DNA from 2 places in the Thiomicrorhabdus immobilis genome. Region 1 is predicted to be linked to the other one. Evidence: riboswitches for the same ligand, from Rfam matches in the RefSeq annotation. Region 1 holds a riboswitch; the other holds the start of a gene.
The links. Region 1 has a riboswitch for thiamine pyrophosphate ahead of L6421_RS07945 (TonB-dependent receptor). Riboswitches for the same ligand answer to the same signal wherever they lie in the genome.

Region 1 (10,164 bases):
GTTTGTTTTCATCTTTGGCATTGAATGAAACTCCGCATTTAAGTGATACTCAATAAATTGAGCCACTTCAGTTTTATATTAAACCTAATCAAATTAACAATTAGATTCATTCTTGGAACAACGAACAGCACTGAGGAAGCTGCACCAGAAATCTGTTTATATAAAACAAACAGACCCCAGCTGTTGTATAGCAATTCAAAATGGTTAACTAATTAACCCTTTAAGATTGCTTTTTCTTAGTTGGAGCAACCATCATTTGCATCTGACGGCCTTCCATCTTAGGCATCTGTTCAACGGTCGCAACCTCTTGAATATCATCCCTAACACGTTCCAACATTTTAAGTCCCAGTTCCTTATGAGTGATTTCGCGACCACGGAACCAAATGGTTACCTTGACACGATCTCCCTTTTCTAGGAATTTCAGCAGGTTGCGTAGTTTGACCTGATAATCTCCCTCCTCAGTTCCTGGGCGAAACTTAACTTCTTTAACCTGGACTTGCTTCTGCTTTTTCTTAGCTTCATGCTGCTTTTTCTGCTGCTGGTAAAGATATTTACCATAGTCCATGATCTTACAAACTGGTGGATTAGCTTTCGCAGTAATTTCAACCAGATCTAACCCCGCTTCTGCTGCCTGAGCTAAAGCATCTTGGATGGATACAACACCGGCCTGTTCGCCTTGTGCATCAATCAGTCGTACCTCAGGTGTAGCTGAAATGGCTTTGTTAATTCTGTCTTTTGGTGCTTCTGGTTGTTGTGGTCGACCACGACCACCTCTTCTAATTGCTATAGCAACATCCTCCAATTAATTAATCTTTTCAATGCATCTGTATTACGTGTAAAACTATTGTTGAGTTTCTACTACACGTCCTAGCTGAGCAATGTCTGTTGTTAGCATGCTAACAAGTGTTTCAAAATCGTAAGAACCTAGGTTTTCACCATTTCTTGCACGAACATTGACCGTTCCGTTTTCCATTTCTTGATCACCTACAACCAAAATATATGGAACACGTTGCATTGTGTGTTCGCGAATTTTAAACCCAACCTTCTCATTTCTCAAGTCCGATTCGACTCTAAACCCATGTTTTTTCAATTTTTTAGTCATTTTAACCACATATTCGCTGTGGACATCGGCAATTGGAGCGATAACACATTGAACCGGAGCCAACCAAGTTGGGAAGCGTCCTTCATAATGTTCGATCAAAATACCGACAAAACGCTCAAGCGAACCAAGAATGGCACGATGAATCATTACTGGGTGATGTTTCTCATTGTCTTGACCAATATAGACCGCATTCAATCGCTCTGCTTGAGTCATTGAGAAATCCAACTGAATGGTTCCACACTGCCAAACACGACCGATACAATCTTTTAACTGGAATTCAATCTTAGGACCGTAGAAAGCACCTTCACCAGGCTGTAATTTATAATCTAAACCTGCATCTTGCAACGTTGCTTCCAGTGCTTGCTCGGCTAAATCCCATACTTCATCCGAACCCACTCGTTGCTCTGGGCGAGTTGAGAACTTAACTGCAATATTATCGAAACCGAAATCCGCATAGGTTTCAAACACCAAATTGATACACGCCTGCACTTCGTCTTTAATCTGCTCTTCAGTACAGAAAATATGCGCATCATCTTGAGTGAACGAACGTACACGCATCAAACCATGCAACGTCCCGGAAGGTTCATTACGGTGAACAGTACCAAATTCAGCGATGCGAATCGGTAAATCACGGTAACTGTTCAAGTGACGGTTATACACCTGGATATGTCCAGGACAGTTCATTGGTTTAACCGCATAGTCACGGTTATCCGTCTCGGTAGTAAACATATTGTCTTTGAATTTGTCCCAATGCCCTGACTTTTCCCAAAGCGAGCGATCAAGAATCAATGGGGTACGAATCTCTTGGTAATCGTTCTCAACTAATTGACCACGCATATACTCTTCAACGATACGGTATAAAGTCATGCCTTTCGGATGCCAAAAAGCCATTCCTGGAGCCAAGTCTTCGACATGGAATAAATCTAAGGTTTTACCAAGTTTACGATGGTCACGCTTCTCCGCTTCTTCCATCATATGTAGGTAATCTTTCAAAGACTGCTTATCTTCAAAAGCCACACCGTAGATACGCTGCAACATTTTATTTTCTGAGTTGCCGCGCCAATAAGCACCTGCTACATGTGTCAATTTAAGCGCTTTGATGAACCCCATATTCGGCACATGCGGCCCTACACACATATCGACATATTCTTCATGGAAATAGAAACCGAATTCAGTCTCATTTGGTAAGTCACGAATCAATTCTAATTTGTAGTCTTCACCGCGCGCTTCAAAAGTAGCAATCGCCTCTTCACGTGAAAGCATCTTCTTCACGACAGGGTATTTTGTTTTAGCCAGCTCCTGCATACGCTTCTCGATTTTTTTCAAATCGTCTGGCGTGACCTTATATTCCATATCGATGTCATAATAGAAGCCGTTTTCAACAACTGGACCTATCGCCATCTTCACATCAGGATATAACTGCTTTAACGCATGACCCAACAAATGGGCACATGAGTGGCGCATGATGTGAACACCGTCTTCATCTTTCATGGTGATGATTTCTAACGATGCATCTTCCGTGATTAAATCGCATGCATCCTTTAACTGTCCGTTAACACGTCCAGCTACCGTTGCTTTTGCAAGCCCTGTCCCAATGCTTTCCGCCACTTGCATGACTGAAACAGCTTCATCAAATTGTTTTGTAGAACCATCTGGTAACGTAATGATTGGCATCGATTTATTCTCTTCATAGATCGTTTAAAAAATTAGCCAGTTATTTTAGCATTTTCTAATACAAGATATTTAGCTTTTAATTGGATTTTATTACTGAAATAAGCACTTAACGCCATCAGACAAGATGATTGGAAATTTGAATCGCGAAACTCACCAGGCCTGGTGAGCTTGCAGTAGAAAAACATTGAACAAAGCTAAACGGTTAGCCCCTCGCCAATCGCTGCGCTGAGACTGACTAAAAATTCATGGCTTCAGCATCATTAAGCGCCACTTGCAACAACTCGTCATACTTTTCCAAGGGTAATTTGAAATAGTCCAATGACTTCAAGAGCAAGGCTGAAGGCTCTTCTCGATCTTCATCATTGATATCGGCAATCCCATTATCGAATCCTAATCTAAATACCCCTTGCTCGGACAAGAAAGTCAGATGCGCTATAGGCTTAAATGCATCATCCGCCTTGCCTGGATTATGGTGAAATGCCACCCCCATAACTACCTCTACGGGAAACCCCCACTGCTGCAGCAACCTCGCACTCATCAATGGATGATAAGTGTTGAAGATTTTATTTTCCGCCATCGGCAACTTAGAGATGTCATAATCGGTAAGTTTGATCACCTCCAGGTACTTATCCCTATCCTCGGTTGCGAGAAGATAAATACCGATATCACGCAATAAGCTCGCTAAAAACGCCTCTCCAGAATCCAGTTTTAAAAATTTCGCTAAATTTTGCGCCACCAACCCAGATAAAAATGCGTGCTTTAAAAAATGCTTGTCACTAAAAGGCGGTTTTCTCTTGACCGTACTCTGATAATTGATAGCATGAGCCATTAAACGGACTTCTTGATAACCAATCAAAACAATAGCATCAGACAGAGCTGTCACTTTGTTTCCCATCGAATATCTTGCGCTATTGGCCAACTCGATCAACCTGGTGACCATTCGCGGGTCTTGCGCCACTAGAGAGACAATATCATCCACACTGATATTGCTATCACTGGCAATTGCTCGCTCTAACTTCATCAAGGCCTCAGGAAAGTGAGGCAAAGCATCTAAAGACTTTAAACGCTCCAAAATCTCTTTACTTGGATTAGGGGTTGCAACATTACTCATTTATATACCTTTACTCTTTTTAGTTTCACAGCAAACTTAGCCCACCTCTTGAATAAGCCTACGCCATTTACAGCATTTCATTTTAAACAATATTCAGGTACAATCCGCACATTTTTTAAAACCATAAAAATCAATCAGATAGCTTTATTGAGCTGTAGTCATATTAAACCATAACTAGAGTTAAAAACTAATAGAGCTATTGTTCGCCAGGGGCGGCTATTTTATCTAGCCTGAGATTTCGATACTGAAAGACCCTTTGAACCTGATCCAGTTAATACTGGCGTAGGAACGGCAAACATACCACAAGAATCAGCATTCAGCCTCACCTCGTAAGGTCTTGTTTCTTTTTTTGAGTTTCAAAACTCAAGCTTGTGTATTGCCTTCCTCGCTAAAAAGGACAACACACATGAATATCAAATTAAAACCGATAACGCTTGCCATTAGCACTCTACTGTTAAGCACGCCGATTATGGCAGAAGAGCTTGCGCCAATCATAGTCAATGCAGATTTACGCCAATCAACAGAACAAGACCTTCCTGCAAGTGTGGATGTGAAAACGCAAGCCGATTTACAAGATCAAGGTGCAACCCATTTTGACGATGTCCTTTTAAAAACCCCTAACGTCAACTACTCAGGACAAAGCTCGCGTGCCCGCCACATTCAAATTCGCGGCATCGGTGAGCGTGACGAATATACTGGCGCACCCAACTCAAGCGTTGGTTTTGCCATTGACGATATCGATTTCAGCGGCATTGGCATGGTCGGCAATCTATTTGATGTCAAGCAGGTTGAAGTATTACGCGGCCCACAAAATACACGTTATGGCCAAAGCGCCATTGGTGGTTTAATCAATATCCAAACCAATGACTCTACCGCTGAAGAAGAAGGCATGGCTGAACTGACCATTGGTCAAGACAACTTGAAAGAATTCGGTATCGTGACAAGCGGCCCTATCAACACCAAAGAAAATGCACCACAATATCGTTTATCTATCTTCAAACACGGCAGTGATGGTTTCCGTACCAATGAAACATTGGATAGAACCGATACCAATGGTCGTGATGAACTCACTTTACGCGGGAAGATGCGTTTCTTCCCAGATTCAGACACAACCGTTGATGTATCTGTGATTCATGCTGATTTGAATAATGGTTATGATGCCTGGTCTGCCGATAATACCTTTACAACCTTGTCAAACGATCCAGGTAAAGACACTCAATTATCTAATGCTGCATCATTGAAGGTTAATTGGAAAGGCAATGCCAATTACGTCCTAGAAAGCAAAACAAGTCTCGCAAACTCAGACATGAAATATGGTTATGATTATGACTGGGGACCAACTACTGCTTGGGGCGCCAATTATGAAAACCAAAAAGAGCGCAAGACCTATAGTCAAGAACTACGTTGGTTATCAACTCCAAAATCTAGATTATTTAACAATACAGATTGGTTAGTCGGGCTATACGCATCCCACCTAGATGAAACTAATCATGAAAACGATGCGGGCTGGCTATCTTCCAGTGATTATACAATCAACAAATTCGCTGGCTTCGGTCAATTAGATATTCACACAAACAACAAGACGACCATCACGGCAAGCCTAAGAGCTGAACGTAATGATAGTACATATAAAGATGACTACAACCGTTTTGACCCAGATGAAATGCTATGGGGAGCAAGCTTAAGCTATAGTTATAAATACAACGATAAACATGCGGCCTATGCAGGTATCACGCGTGGTTACAAAACTGGAGGCTTCAACTCTGACTTAGCCGGAACGGCTAATGAGAGTTTTGATTCTGAAACCCTTTATAATTATGAAATCGGTTTAAAATCAAACTATAAAGAATATGGTTTAAAGACAAGCACTACTTTCTTCTATATGGATAGACACAATCCTCAATTTGACGGTTATACCGCACCGGCAGTTACAGGAATTGATCCTTGGCTTTTCTATACTGAAAACTTTGATTCCGCACAAAACTACGGTTTAGAAGGAAGCTTTAACTGGGCAAGCAATAAACACTGGAACCTATATGGTTCTGTAGGTTTAATCCAAACCAATGTTGAAGGAAATCCAGCTTCTAATTATTATGTAATCGTTGATCGTGAGCAAGCCCATGCCCCAAACTACCAAATGAATTTAGGTACAAAATACAGTGGTTCAAACGGGTTTTATGCTCAAGCCGATATAACCGCTGTTGATAAGTTCTATTTTGATAATGTACATAATTTTGAATCCAAGGCATATGTAGTTGCTAACGCTCGAATTGGTTATGAAACACCAGATTATGAAGTATACCTTTGGAGCAAAAACTTAACTGATGAACGTTATGCAACAAGAGGTTTTTACTTTGACCTAGATGGTTCTGGTGACCGAGGCTTTATCAGATTAGGCGACCCACGTCAGCTAGGTGTTACTGCTAGAGTTTACTTTTAATTCTTAGTGGATTAGCAATACAATTAAGGGCTCGTCTGAGCCCTTATTGCTTTCTGACACACTGACAGGAACTCGTCATGAAAATATCCGTTGAAATAAGTATGTACCCCTTACTTGAACAGTACCGTCCGCCTATTATTGATTTTATTGATAGACTCTCTCAAAATCCGGGGATTGAAATTGAATACGGCAGAATGAGTACCTTTATTTTTGGTGAATACCAGCAAATCATGCCTATGCTCCAAACCGAAATACACACCACCTTAAAAGAGATTCCAGAAAGTGTTTTTATTATCAAACTTTCTGGTGGTTGCCACTAGAACATCAATTAAGAGAATATTGCCATGCCTAAAACCCAAGGATATGAATCCCACGCGACCACTTATGATGAGTGGTTTGATGAAAATCCAGACATCTACCAAGCTGAGATAGAAGCCATCAAAAAACTGCTTCCTGAAGGGAAAGGTATCGAAATCGGTGCCGGCAGTGGTCGCTTTACCGCACCACTTAACATCGACACGGGCATTGAACCTGCTTTAGCCATGCGTGAACAAGCAAAATTTAGAGGACTGTCGTTAATCGAAGGGGTTGCTGAACAACTACCTGTGGAAGATAACCAATTCGATTATGCTATTTTCATCACCTCTACTTGCTTTTTGGACAACCCTCTCAAAGCTTATCAAGAGGCCGCCCGTGTCACTAATGATAACGGGAAAATCATTATCGCATTTTTAGAGAAAAATTCTGAGCTAGGTAAAACTTATGAAAAACATAAACATGAAAACCCTTTTTATTGCGATGCCACGTTTTACAGTTACAATGAAATTAAAGGGTTTTTAGAACAAGCTGGATTTAGCGATTTCCAAACGGTTCAAACGGTTCTTCCAGAAAACCAAACCAAGCAGAAGAGTCATGACATCCTGCCTGGACATGACCAAGGGGCGTTCATCGTATTACGTGCCGTAAAAACCTCTTAACCACCCCTCCATAACTTAGGAAAAATTATGAAAGCTTCTGTTGAAATCAGCATGTACCCATTAAGAGAACAGTACTGCCAACCTATTATCGACTTTATCGATGAACTGGAAAGCCACCCGGAGGTTTCCATTCAACGTAACAGTATGTCTACCCACATCTATGGTGATTATCAAGCCGTCATGGACACTTTAAACACCGAGATGCTTAAAGTATTGGAGCAGATACCGGAAACCGTATTTGTGATTAAACTGATTGGTACAGACCGTGAAAAAGCGGTGATTGATACCTGTGGATAACTCGTTGATAACTGAAATCATCCATCAGTTTTCAGTTCAATCCTCTTGGGAATTACTTGCTGCAAGCTTAGGTATTCTATACGTTGTTTTAGCGGCCAAAGAGTCCGCATGGTGTTGGCCAGCAGCCTTTGCAAGCACGGTAATCTATACCGTGCTTTTTTGGGAGGGGCAGCTTCCCATGCAGGCTTTATTGAACTTTTACTATATGGGGATGGCTGTTTATGGTTTTATCCTATGGCGAGGAGTTAACAATACGGAAAACATCATTGCAATCACTAGCCGCCCGCTTAAGTTCCATATTATGTATATTACAGCAGGCCTGGTGATTTCCTTTTTAATAGGCTACTACCTTGACTCTTTTCCGGAAACCCAACTACCCTATTTGGATGCGTTCGTCATGGTTTTTTCAGTGATGACAACCGTACTGATGGCGCGTAAAGTCATAGAGAACTGGTTGTACTGGATTGTAATCGATAGCTTTGCCATTGCTCTGTATTGGCAAACAGGGTTTTACGCCACCATTGTCATGTTTACTGTTTACCTGGTTTTAGCCGCCTATGGTTATCTTAACTGGAAAAAACTACATGCTGTTTAACACCTATATTAACAGCAATCTTTACCGTTAAAATAACTCGGCTGAGCCATCCATTTTTCCATATCAGACTCACCCAATACATTCATCAAAAACAGCAAAACTCGATAGACATGCCTAACACCTTGCAGACAAGGCAGTTGCCCAGCTATTCTGAGCTGATACTCCTTTTCAAACAGCTGTAGCTGGCTAGGCGTGAGTAAGTACTCCAAAATCACAAAATCCAACTCGACCGGAGCAAACACAAAGGCATCCAAATCATAAATCCCCATCAAAACTCCATCTTGCTGGGCGAACTGGTCCCACCTTAAGTCCAACATCAACGGCACCAGCTTAGTAATGGATACCTTTTCGACATCAGTCAAAGCCTTGGCTAACAGAGGTTCTGAAACCTCTATATCTTTGGATAAAGAGAGAATCGTTTTTGTTAGATTCGTTTGCCATTCCTTCAACAAACGCTGGTCGGTCGGATTCGCATGCGCTGCCGGCTCATTTAAATTTTCTTCTGTAATGAAACCGATTTTTTCAACTGGATGAGAGTGCATTTCGGCTAAAAACCCAGCCAATTGCCGAACGGTCATAGCGCAACTATCTCTGGCCGAATATGTTTGCCCTTTGATGTTTTCCAATACTAGCGCACACACATCCTCAGCGACCAAACAGTCATATACTTCAGGTATTTTTAGGCTGGTTATTTGAGAAAGCAACGGATAGCTAAATTTTGCCAGCTGATAAGAATCACATAAATCCAAACCGAACAAAATTTGCATGGCTTTCCAAAACGGGGTGATGTCATCTGTTCTGTTATAAGCCTTAACAACCGCCTCTATTGAATGCCCATCAATGTCAAGATGTTCAATGAGCCAAACTTCGCTACTACTGTCTTCATACAGGCCTGGTAGCTTTTCTGAATAGGATATTTTTTGGTATTTCTGCAACTCCACACGTTTGAATCGAACAAACGGCGATTGTGCTTGTAAAATCTTATCGTGTTGCATGCGGATGTGAATAAAACCTGTGATTTGTTAACCTGGCCATAATACCTGTAAAAACAAGCAATTTCTAAACAATCAAGCCAAACAAACAAAACTCTATCAATAAGTTTACCAACAAAGCATTTATAAAGAGTGCGTTATTAGATATAATCGTTCGGTTTTAATTTTGTGGTTTGTCCGTTTAGGGGTTATTAACAACCACACAATGTATAAAGAATAATAAAGGAAAACACAATGAATCTAGATCAAGCGCGCTTTTTCATGGTAGAACAGCAAATTCGCCCTTGGGATGTTTTGGACCCCAAAATTCTTGATTTATTAATGGATATTCCTCGTCATTTATTTGTGGAAGCTGGCAATGAAGCATTGGCATACTCGGATATCGAGTTACCGATTGGCCATAACCAAACCATGATGGCTCCAAAAATTGAAGGCCGTCTTCTGCAAGCTCTAGATATTGATGAAAATGACACTGTACTGGAAATTGGTACAGGTTCAGGCTACATGACGGCGTTGATGGCAAACTTAGGCAAATCGGTTACCACCGTTGAACTCCATCAAGATATTTTGGATATCGCTAAGGCTCGTTTGGAGGATTACACAAACATTGAATTTGCTTGTGGTGATGCGTCTCAAGGTTGGAATGATGGCAAACAATACGATGCGATTGTATTGACCGGTTCGACTCAAACCGTACCACAAAGCTATAAAGAACAACTAACACTGGGTGGCAGACTAGCGGTTATCACAGGTGAATCACCAGCCATGAGTGCTCAAGTCATTACTCGCATCAGCGATCAAGAATGGGAAACGGAAACGTTATTTGAAACAGACTTGGCGCCGTTAACCAATGCTAACCCTGAAAGCACTTTTGCGTTCTAAAATCTCCCCCCAGTAAAAATCCCTCTCTACTCATTGGCTAATCGACCCCTGATTAGCCTCTAGAGTCACAACCTAACTAGTAACTTAACGTACC
Region 2 (10,164 bases), 510 kb from region 1:
AGGCTTCGATAATATCATGGTTGAGACTCAGTCTGGCTTTGCTGTAGGTGTTTTGTGAGGAGTCATAAAACACATAACCCGCACGTTCACGTTTGGCCGTATACATGGCCATGTCGGCATGTTGTAAGAGTGTTTCAATGTCTATTCCATCATCGGGGTAGTTCACAATGCCAATACTGATGCCAATGCTGACCTTTTGATTGTCGATATCAATGGTATCACTTAACTTTTGAATGATGCTCTCGGCAAGCTTAGATGCGGTCTCCTTTTTAGTTTCAGGCAGAAGGATTGCGAACTCATCACCCCCTAGTCTTGCCAAAGTATCCGATTTACGGATAGAGTTTTTGATGCGTTGCGAAACTTCTATTAAAAGATGGTCTCCTGCAGCATGTCCAAGAGTATCGTTAATATCTTTAAAGAAATCTAAATCCATCAAAAACATGGAAAAAGGCGTGTTTTGTCTTTCTGAATGGAGTAGTTGATACTCAATTCTCTGATTGAGAAGAAAACGATTCGGTAACCCTGTTAAGTGATCGTGCATCGCTTGATGTTCTAAGGCGTTTTGACGTTGTGTCACTTCTTCATCCATTTCAATAAAGGCATCTATCAATTGGCCAACCTCAAGGGTTTTTGAAGATTCGATATTGGGTAGGTCAATATCAAAGGCTTTGGAGCGAAGTGCCAAAGTCACTTTATGGATAGGGGTGAAAACCATCCATTGCATTGAGATTAAAATAGCCGCAATGAACAACATGAAAAGCGCAATAATGACAAAAATCAGTTTATTGAACTGGTCGTCACTTTTCTTTAATTCTTGATCTGTATTTTGTTTCTCATCATTTAGGGTTTTGTCTATTTCATTCAGGTTTTGGACTACTTGTTCTACTAGTGGAAAAACTTGGGTCTTGATGATAAGAGTGTCTGAACGCCATTTGTCGGATTCTGAAATTTCCCTTAGAGTTACGAAGTTTTCATACCACGATTGGCTGGTTGTTATTGCCGATTTAAGAATGTCATTCGCTTCAAAACTGTCTTCATGGCGATAGAGTCGATTGAGAGTTTTGATGTTATTGGTAAATAGGGTATAGATGTCTTTAAGGCTGTTTCCTTGTTCATCGAGAATATCCGATGAAAATGATGCAAGCCTGTTGGCCATATAGATACGTGTTTGCGAGATGGCGCTGATCCATACTGAGTAAGATTTCAATAATAATGGGTATATCTGAGGTGATTTTACCTGTAGGTCGCCAGATTCGATTTCATTAATCAAGATTTCAAAACCAGATTTTATCGAGTTTTGTTGGTTCTCCATTATATTGGCTGATATGTCTAATCCTGGGTATTGTTTATTAATGTCCAGGCGGAATTTAACCAAGATATTGATTTTGCTTTTAAGGATGTAGAAGTTTTTTGATGTCCGCTCGGAAATCGCTTTTAAGTCTTTGTGAAAAGGGTGTTTAGATTCACTGAGCGCGGTTAACTTGTTGATTGCATTATTAGTGTTGATGTCAATTTTATGAATAAGGTCTTCATTTAACGGATCAAGTAAAAAAAGGTTTATATCTTGATTGATTGTCAGTAGGGTGTTTCTTAATCCTTCAAGATTAGACTGCTCTTTTAAGATGCCCTTGTAAGCAGAATTTACTGCGTCTCTGGTCGTGACCAAATTGTTGTAACTGAAAGATACAAATAAGATGACAAACAATCCAAGAAATATCGTGAGTGAAATATAGCGCTTGCGAAGGCTTGGTGGATTTTTAGTGGTTTTTATCATTTGTAAACAGTATGAGTTCTTTGGTCAAAATTATAGGTAAGTATAGATTATCAGGATGGCCGTTTAAAACAAATTCCATTTCTTTTATTTATATATAAGAAGCGGTAAATGGAGTTTGCTTGATCGATATCGATTAGATTTTTTGTAGTCTAGATATTAAATTCCGGCCAATGTTGTTTTTTATTAAAAGCTGCACCATTAAGGTTCAAATTTTAGTTGTTTTGTTTCTGTATGGATCACTTTTTATAGTCTTTTTTACTATAAGTTTATGTTTATATTAGATAATGGTTGCAGTGGCACTCTTTTGGATTAGGTTTTTTAAAAAGTATTGTTTTCAAGGGTGAAAAATATGCAGTTAACTTTCTCGGTGCTTCTTATAAGCGATAATCCAACAGAAACCGGTTCTATTCAAGAGGGGCTGAGTAGGGCTGGCGCCTCACAGGTTCACAAATGCTCCTCAAGCGAAAATTTCTTACAAAAACTAGATTCGCTAAGTATCGATTTGATTATCCTTGATATTGATAAGCCGTCCGTTGATTTGTTTGAACAGTTCTCGATTGTCAGGGATTTTTGCCCAAAGCCTGTTGTGTGTTTTAGTAATGATTCCGATTCAAAAATTATAGAAAAATCGGTTAAAGCGGGCGTTGCGGCCTACATTGTGGATGGTAAGGCTCCAGAACGAGTAAAACCGATTATCGATGTCGCAATCATGCGTTTTAATGAGTGCCAGGCTGTACGTAAAGAGTTGGCATCTGTTAAAGATAAGCTATCAGAACGAGCTGTGATTGAAAAGGCTAAGGGGTTGTTGATGGAACATAAAAACATGAGTGAGAACGAGGCTTATAAAACCTTGAGAAAAATGGCGATGGATCAAGGCAAGAAAATATCGGTGATTTCTCACGAAGTTTGCGGTGTTTTAATCGGCTTGGAAGGGATTTAGTAACTGTAGGGCACCTTATATAAAAAAGCCACTGCAAACAGAGTGATTTGCAGTGGCGTTTTGTTGGAGTCTTAAGCTTTATGAACTTGAGTTTTCATTGGTTTTTATAAGCGTCTGACCAAGCAAAATCAAATTCAACTTGGTTTAGTTCCAATTCCAATGCTTGCATTTTGTCTTCAAGCTCACGTTTCTCTGCGACCACGTCAATCAGGGCCTGATTGTTATCTTCCAAACGGTGCATTTGCTCGAGACCTAAGTGATAAAAACGCAAAATTTTCATCGCTTGTTGGTCGCCATCCTCAACGGCCTGTTTGACATTGTTGAGGACATTGGAAATATACATCAAGTTACGTTTTAGACGCCAGGCGTAAATACCTTCTTTCATCCACTCTTTATCGGCAAAAAAGACTTTTACAATTCCTGCCGTGATCAGTAAACCGACAAACGCCCCCATAAAATTTAAAACCAAATGGTTGCTGGAATATTCACCAAATAAATCCACCGCCATGGTTGCGGTAAAAAAACCAATAACGATAAAAATCGCCATTACGATAAGGGTCGCTTTACGCGTCTGTTTACGGTAATAAATTGGGTCAATCTCTTCTATTTTAAACATCGTATACCAGGTTAGTTGTTAAAAAATTAATGCTGCCGATTCTACTGGTTTAGCGTGTTTATGTCATCTGATGATGGCATTTTATTTAGAAATTGGTTTAGAGAAGGGCTGTTGCTATCAATATCGTAATAACGCTTACAGCCAGCTAAAAGATTGAGTTGACAGCTTTGGGCGTACCACTTTTTGGACTCGGTTAAATCTCTACTGGCTAGAACACCGCCTAAATAGACGTTGCCTAGAAGAAAGTTTGCTTCCGCATCATTTTGCTGAGCCGCCTCTTTTAAATGCTTAACCGCTAAAGAGGCGTTTTTCTCAACTCCATTGCCCTCTATTAAATGTTTAGACATAGCGATGAGTGCTTTGGGATGATGAAGGTTGACCGCTTTATTCAACCAGTAAAGACTTTGCTGTTGATTTTTAGTGGTACCAATTCCAAATTCATAGGCATGGGTTAAACGTAACATGGCAAGAGGTTCGCCACGTTCGGCGGCTTGAGTGAACCAATAAAAACCTTTTTTGAGGTTTTGCTGAGTGCCTAATCCATCAGTGTATAAAACTCCGGTGTTATAGAGGGTCATGATAAATGGCTTGTCGGTAAGGTTTTGCTTGATAACCTGGCGTGAAAGTTTCAGATGCCAATAAAAAGCATAGTCGATATTGGTTAAGGCACCACTTTTGGGATCGCCAAACACTCTAGCCATTGCATAGCCTGAATTGGCATCGCCTTTAATCGCCTTTAGGCAAGTTTCATTACCTTGGTTTTTAAAAATACGATTACAAGTATTGGCGTTGAAAACCGTTTCAGCATAAGAAGTGATTGGTAAAAGAAGGGTGAACAGTAAAGTAATTGTGTGTTTTTTCATCATATTGGTCATTCAGGTCATTCAGTTAATTAAAGTACGTAAAAACAATAATCTTGTAATGATAATGTATTTAAACTGATTTTATATTTTAATTTATGTTTTGTTTGAAAATGCTATATACTTGCTGCTGATTTTATGTCGGAGTGCCTTTAGGCTGAGATCGCGAAAGCGGGATCCGTAGAACCTGATCTGGATAATGCCAGCGAAGGGAACAATCAGATTTACACAAATCTTGTGTCAATAGTAAAAACGTTTAGAACGAAGGTTTTCAAAACTGGAATTTATCAGAAATACAATAAGATAAGACAAATTCTTGTTGTGTGTTTTAAGTTTTGAATTGAATTGCTATTGCCTCTTAATCTGAATCTACATGTCTAAACAGCTTCGCCTTTTATTTACGAATGATTTAAAAATAAGGCTGAGTTATGAGTTCAAACAACCATCTTTCTACTGACCGTCGTCAAAGACGTGCTGAAGCTGAAGCATTTATTCAAAACGTTTCGGGACAATCTTTTCCCAATTCTAAAAAAATATATGTAGAGGGTAAATTGCACCCAATCAAGGTGGCGATGCGTCAAATTGATGTGAGTGATACCTATGTAAGCGGCAGTGAAGACAATCCAGTATACGAAAAAAATGAAGCGGTGCCTGTTTACGATACTTCTGGACCTTATACCGATCCGAATATTGAGATCGATGTTTATAAAGGGTTACCTAAATTCCGAGAGAATTGGATTGAAGCGCGTGATGATGTGGAGACATTAGAGTCGGTAACGTCAAAATACACTCAGGGACGTTTGGCTAAAGAAGGTTTGGACCATATTCGTTTTGAAAACTTACCGGATGTTAAGAGAGCCAAACCGGGTAAGAATGTCACGCAAATGCATTACGCTCGCCAGGGTATTATCACCCCGGAGATGGAATATATCGCAATCCGTGAAAACATGAAACGTGCGGAAGTTCGTGAACAGATTCTTACCCAACAACACGCTGGAGAATCTTTTGGTGCCAGTATCCCTAAAGAGATAACCCCTGAGTTCGTTCGTGACGAAGTGGCGCGTGGCCGTGCGGTCATTCCATGTAATATCAATCACCCAGAATCTGAACCGATGATCATCGGGCGTAACTTCTTAATCAAAGTGAATGCCAATATCGGTAACTCTTCGGTTGGATCTTCGATTGCCGAAGAAGTTGAAAAATTGGTTTGGGCGACGAAATGGGGTGCGGACACGGTAATGGACCTCTCTACCGGGCGTAATATCCATGAAACGCGTGAGTGGATTATGCGCAATTCCCCAGTGCCGATTGGTACGGTACCGATTTATCAAGCTTTAGAAAAAGTCAACGGTATTGCTGAAGACCTGACTTGGGAGGTATTTAGAGATACCCTGATTGAACAGGCAGAACAAGGGGTGGATTACTTCACGATTCATGCCGGAGTATTGTTGCGTTATGTGCCTATGACGGCTAAACGAGTTACTGGTATCGTTTCGCGTGGAGGCTCGATTATGGCGAAGTGGTGTTTGGCGCATCACCAAGAAAACTTCTTATATACCCATTTTGAAGATATCTGCGAAATCATGAAAGCCTATGATGTGACTTTCTCTTTAGGAGATGGTTTGCGTCCGGGGTCGATTGCCGATGCCAACGATGAAGCACAGTTTGCAGAATTGGAAACCTTGGGAGAACTGACTAAAATCGCTTGGAAACACGATGTGCAAGTGATTATCGAAGGCCCAGGACATATCCCTTTGCACATGATCAAAGAGAATGTTGAAAAGCAGATCAAAGAGTGTGATGAAGCGCCTTTTTACACTTTAGGGCCATTGACGACCGATATCGCACCAGGTTACGACCATATCACATCAGGGATTGGTGCTGCGAATATCGGATGGTACGGCTGTGCCATGCTATGTTATGTGACACCTAAAGAGCATTTAGGCCTGCCTAACAAAGACGATGTTAAAGAGGGCTTGATGGCATACAAAATAGCCGCGCATGCGGGTGATTTGGCCAAAGGGCATCCTGGTTCGCAGATTCGTGATAATGCTTTATCAAAAGCACGTTTTGAGTTCCGTTGGGAAGATCAGTTCAACCTGGGTTTAGACCCGGAACGTGCCCGTGCATATCACGATGAAACCATTCCGCAGGAATCCGGTAAAGTGGCGCATTTCTGTTCGATGTGCGGGCCTAAATTCTGCTCTATGAAAATCAGCCAAGAAGTGCGTGATTATGCCGATGCGCAGGAACAAGCGGCGCAAAATGGACAAATCACTGAAATCTCCTTGGAATCGATTCAATCTGGTATGAAAGAAAAATCCAAAGAATTTAGAGATGCCGGTAGCGAAATTTACCAAAAGGAAGCGTAAATCATGCTTGCAACAAAACCTAAGGTGGCCATTTTAGGTGCGGGTTTATTAGGGAGGATGTTAACCGTCTCCCTTATGCAGGAGTTTGACGTTTCTTTGTTCGATAAAGACAGCGGCGATGCTGAACATAGCGCGGGTTATTTAGCTGCCGCCATGTTGGCGCCGCTGGCGGAATCAGCGGACTGTTCGCTTGAGATAATGCAAATGGGTGAAGCAGCTTTGGCCTTATGGCCAGAGTTTTTGGCTCAGCTGGATAGCAAAGTCTACTTTCAGCAAGCGGGCAGTTTGATTGTGGCTTTTGAACAGGATATGGCCGCTTTAACGCAGTTTAAATCGCGTTTAAAAGGTCATGGCTTTGAAACCTTGAATGCAATGCAAATAAACAGTCTGGAGCCTGAGATTACTTCTCGTTTCGCTAAGGGATTATACCTGCCCAATGAAGCACAATTGGACAATAGGCAGTTGCTGGAAGCGTTGGCTATCCAAATAAGAAACAATGATGTGGCTTGGCATTGTCATGCCGATGTAGAGGTTAATTCTGATGAGGTATTGATTAACCATCAGCCTTTGAATGACTTCGACTGGATTATCGATTGTCGTGGATTCGGATTACAAAAGGACCTCGAAGCCGTTTCGGCTGTTAAGTCAAAGTTGGATAAAGACGCCATCTCTTTTCGAGGGGTAAGGGGCGAGGTGGTGCGAGTGCACGCGCCGGCGGTGACTTTGAACAGGCCTGTTAGGTTAATGCATCCCCGTTATCCGATTTACATCGCACCTAAGGAAAATCATCATTTCGTGATAGGGGCCACACAGTTGGAATCGGAGGATAATCGTAAACCAACCGTACGTTCGGTGCTTGAACTTTTATCGGCTTGTTTCAGTGTGCATAGTGGTTTTGCAGAGGCGGAAATTGTGAGTATTGATGCCGGGTTACGTCCAGCCTTTTTGGATAATCACCCTAAAATTTTTCAGCACAAAAATCGAATTACCGTTAATGGCTTGTTTAGACATGGCTATTTATTGGCTCCAATGATGGTTAAGGCCTGTCTGCAGTTGATTAAGCAAGTAGATAAGCAAGCAGATAGGCAAGAAAACTGCCCAACAGAGAGCGGTGTCACAAGCAATGAAAGTCAGTTTGTAAACCCACCAGGCCTGGTCAGTTTTGTAAACCCATATAAAAAACCGTACAAAAATCTAAATAAAGCAAGTTAGCTAAGCTCTCTTGAGGATAGAGAATGAATATTACAATCAATCAACAGATACTCACCTTTGATAAAGAAATCAAGTTAACGGAAGTGTTGGAAATTTATAAGGCATCTCAGCCTTACGCCATCCTGTTAAATGGTGAGTTTTTACCGCAGTCAGAGCATGGCTGTACCTGGTTAAAAGACAGCGATAAAATAGACGTTGTTGGCGCCATTCAAGGAGGCTGAAAATGCAAGATAGCTTTTCAATTTATGGAACCAAGTTAAACAGCCGTCTATTTGTGGGGAGCGCTTTGTATCCTTCACCACAAATTATGCAAGACGCCATTAAAGCGTCAGGTGCGCAAGTGGTGACTTTGTCAATTAGTCGGCAAAACCCGCAACAGCAGGGCGGACAAAATTTTTGGAGTATTATCCAATCATTGGGTGTGCACCTTTTACCGAATACCGCAGGTTGCCACTCGGTTAAAGATGCCGTCAATATGGCAAAAATGAGTAGAGAAATCTTCCAAACCGACTGGGTGAAGTTGGAATTGGTGGGGGATGATTACAATTTACAGCCCGACCCGATTGACTTGGTCAAAGCGGCTGAAATTCTATTAAATGATGGATTCAAGGTGTTGCCATACTGTACCGATGACTTAGTGATCGCACGCCATCTAGTGGAATTAGGGTGCGAAGTATTAATGCCTTGGGGATCACCGATTGGTACAGGAAAAGGACTGTTAAACCCTTACGCCTTACAAGCGATTCGAGATCGTTTTCCTGATATTACTTTGATAGTGGATTCTGGGATTGGTGTGCCTTCTCATGCGGTACAGGCTATGGAGATGGGCTATGATGCCATTCTACTCAATACGGCAATTGCACATGCCAATCAACCTGAACGAATGGCAATCGCTTTCAAAAAAGCAATTGAAGCGGGGCGTGGAGCTTATTTAGCAGGGCCGATGGCGGAACAGAAATCGGCCAACCCCAGCACACCAACGATTGATTCACCATTTTGGCACCATTCAGCATAGTTTGATCGCCGTTGATGTCGACAATGTAATGTATAAAAAATATAACCAAACGACTAATTATAATGAGCTTGGTTTTATTTGATGCTCGCCTTAATTTCAGCGTATTTCTTGATTTGAGTCTAGTTTTTATCTAAATATCACCTGTAAGGGTGGTATTTATTAGGCTAAATTCTTATATACTATAAATGTAAATAAATTACATATGTTCGATTTAAAGGAGAACAACATGAAAGTGGTTAATGGTCTAAAAACAGGTGTGGTTGGTTTGGCTTTATTATTCGCATTTGGTTCAGCGGCGTCGTTGGCTTATGCAGAGGATGCGGTTCAGTTGCAAACGCAACAGAATACTCAACTACAAACTCAACAACGAATGGGTCCGGCAGTTCCTCAGGGTGATGGTGTTCAGAAACAGGTTCAGAAAAAACACCTTTATCAGCATCAAAATCAGTTTGAAAAGCAATTAGAAAAAGCTGAAAACGGTAAACGTGATGTGTCATCAGCTGCAGGTACAAATAATGGTCAGCGTCAAGCTAGCGGTGCTCAGGGTGGACAACGTCAAGGCTCTGGAAGTATGAATCGTTCTGGAGGCGGTGGCGGAAAACGTTAACTTGCCTAATCATCTTAAAATAGATGTGATCCATTAAATTAAAGATGATTCAACATTAAGCCAGTCTAACCACAAGTTAGATTGGCTTTTTGTTTTGGAAGTTGATAACGAAGTTTTAGGAAAGTAATCCAGCATTTACTTTATTGGCGAGTTCTAATTTTGAATTAACTTCATATTTAGCATAGATATGCTTAACATGCGTTTTAACCGTGTTAACACTGATATGCATCTCTTTAGCGATATCACTATAAGATTTGGCGGCCAGCAGTTTTTTTAATATGTGTTTTTCTTTGGCGGTCAATAAAGGGATGTCATTATTGATCTGAATGCATTTTCCCTGAAACATCCGGGTTTTCTCATCATGAAAAGGGCGGATAACCGTCTCTATCATTTTTTTTATTTTAGTCAGTTTTTCAATTTCGGGTTGGCTTGCTCCCAAGAAACCAAAAAATATGCAGCCAATAATTTGCTGTTCAAACGAAAAAAGAGGAAAAACGACCATATGATTAAAAGCGTGACTCTCTTCAAAATGCTTGATTTTCTGTTTTGAAATAGAATCGATTAAAAGGTCTTCAATGGAATCTGTTACAGTGTATTCTTCTCCTGCAGTGAAGGCTTTAGCATTTTTCTTTTTAAGGGTGTCCAGAACCAGTGTATGGCTTTGTAGGTGATAGCGTTTTAACAATCCGTGAAAGATATTGGATTTCTCGAGAATGAATTCAAGTTGCAGGCTGTCTTTTTGGAGGATACATAATCCGCCCATGTCCG

Region 2: another riboswitch for thiamine pyrophosphate. It lies ahead of thiC (phosphomethylpyrimidine synthase ThiC); the one in region 1 lies ahead of L6421_RS07945 (TonB-dependent receptor).

The regions. Positions count from the first base shown of each region.
Region 1 is NZ_AP024202.1:1,737,872-1,748,035, forward strand. Features, by position in the region: gene rpmI (50S ribosomal protein L35) at 1-21, opposite strand, end outside; gene infC (translation initiation factor IF-3) at 221-781, opposite strand; gene thrS (threonine--tRNA ligase) at 842-2,776, opposite strand; gene L6421_RS07940 (HDOD domain-containing protein) at 3,012-3,887, opposite strand; TPP riboswitch at 4,086-4,194, shown strand; gene L6421_RS07945 (TonB-dependent receptor) at 4,294-6,327, shown strand; gene L6421_RS07950 (hypothetical protein) at 6,405-6,647, shown strand; gene L6421_RS07955 (class I SAM-dependent methyltransferase) at 6,672-7,304, shown strand; gene L6421_RS07960 (YkoF family thiamine/hydroxymethylpyrimidine-binding protein) at 7,332-7,601, shown strand; gene pnuC (nicotinamide riboside transporter PnuC) at 7,594-8,196, shown strand; gene L6421_RS07970 (aminoglycoside phosphotransferase family protein) at 8,205-9,191, opposite strand; gene L6421_RS07975 (protein-L-isoaspartate O-methyltransferase family protein) at 9,423-10,070, shown strand.
Region 2 is NZ_AP024202.1:1,228,075-1,238,238, forward strand. Features, by position in the region: gene L6421_RS05495 (putative bifunctional diguanylate cyclase/phosphodiesterase) at 1-1,666, opposite strand, end outside; gene L6421_RS05500 (ANTAR domain-containing response regulator) at 2,124-2,714, shown strand; gene L6421_RS05505 (DUF3087 family protein) at 2,809-3,330, opposite strand; gene L6421_RS05510 (tetratricopeptide repeat protein) at 3,372-4,193, opposite strand; TPP riboswitch at 4,323-4,421, shown strand; gene thiC (phosphomethylpyrimidine synthase ThiC) at 4,619-6,562, shown strand; gene L6421_RS05520 (FAD-dependent oxidoreductase) at 6,566-7,774, shown strand; gene thiS (sulfur carrier protein ThiS) at 7,798-7,995, shown strand; gene L6421_RS05530 (thiazole synthase) at 7,998-8,789, shown strand; gene L6421_RS05535 (hypothetical protein) at 9,016-9,396, shown strand; gene L6421_RS05540 (response regulator transcription factor) at 9,512-10,164, opposite strand, start outside.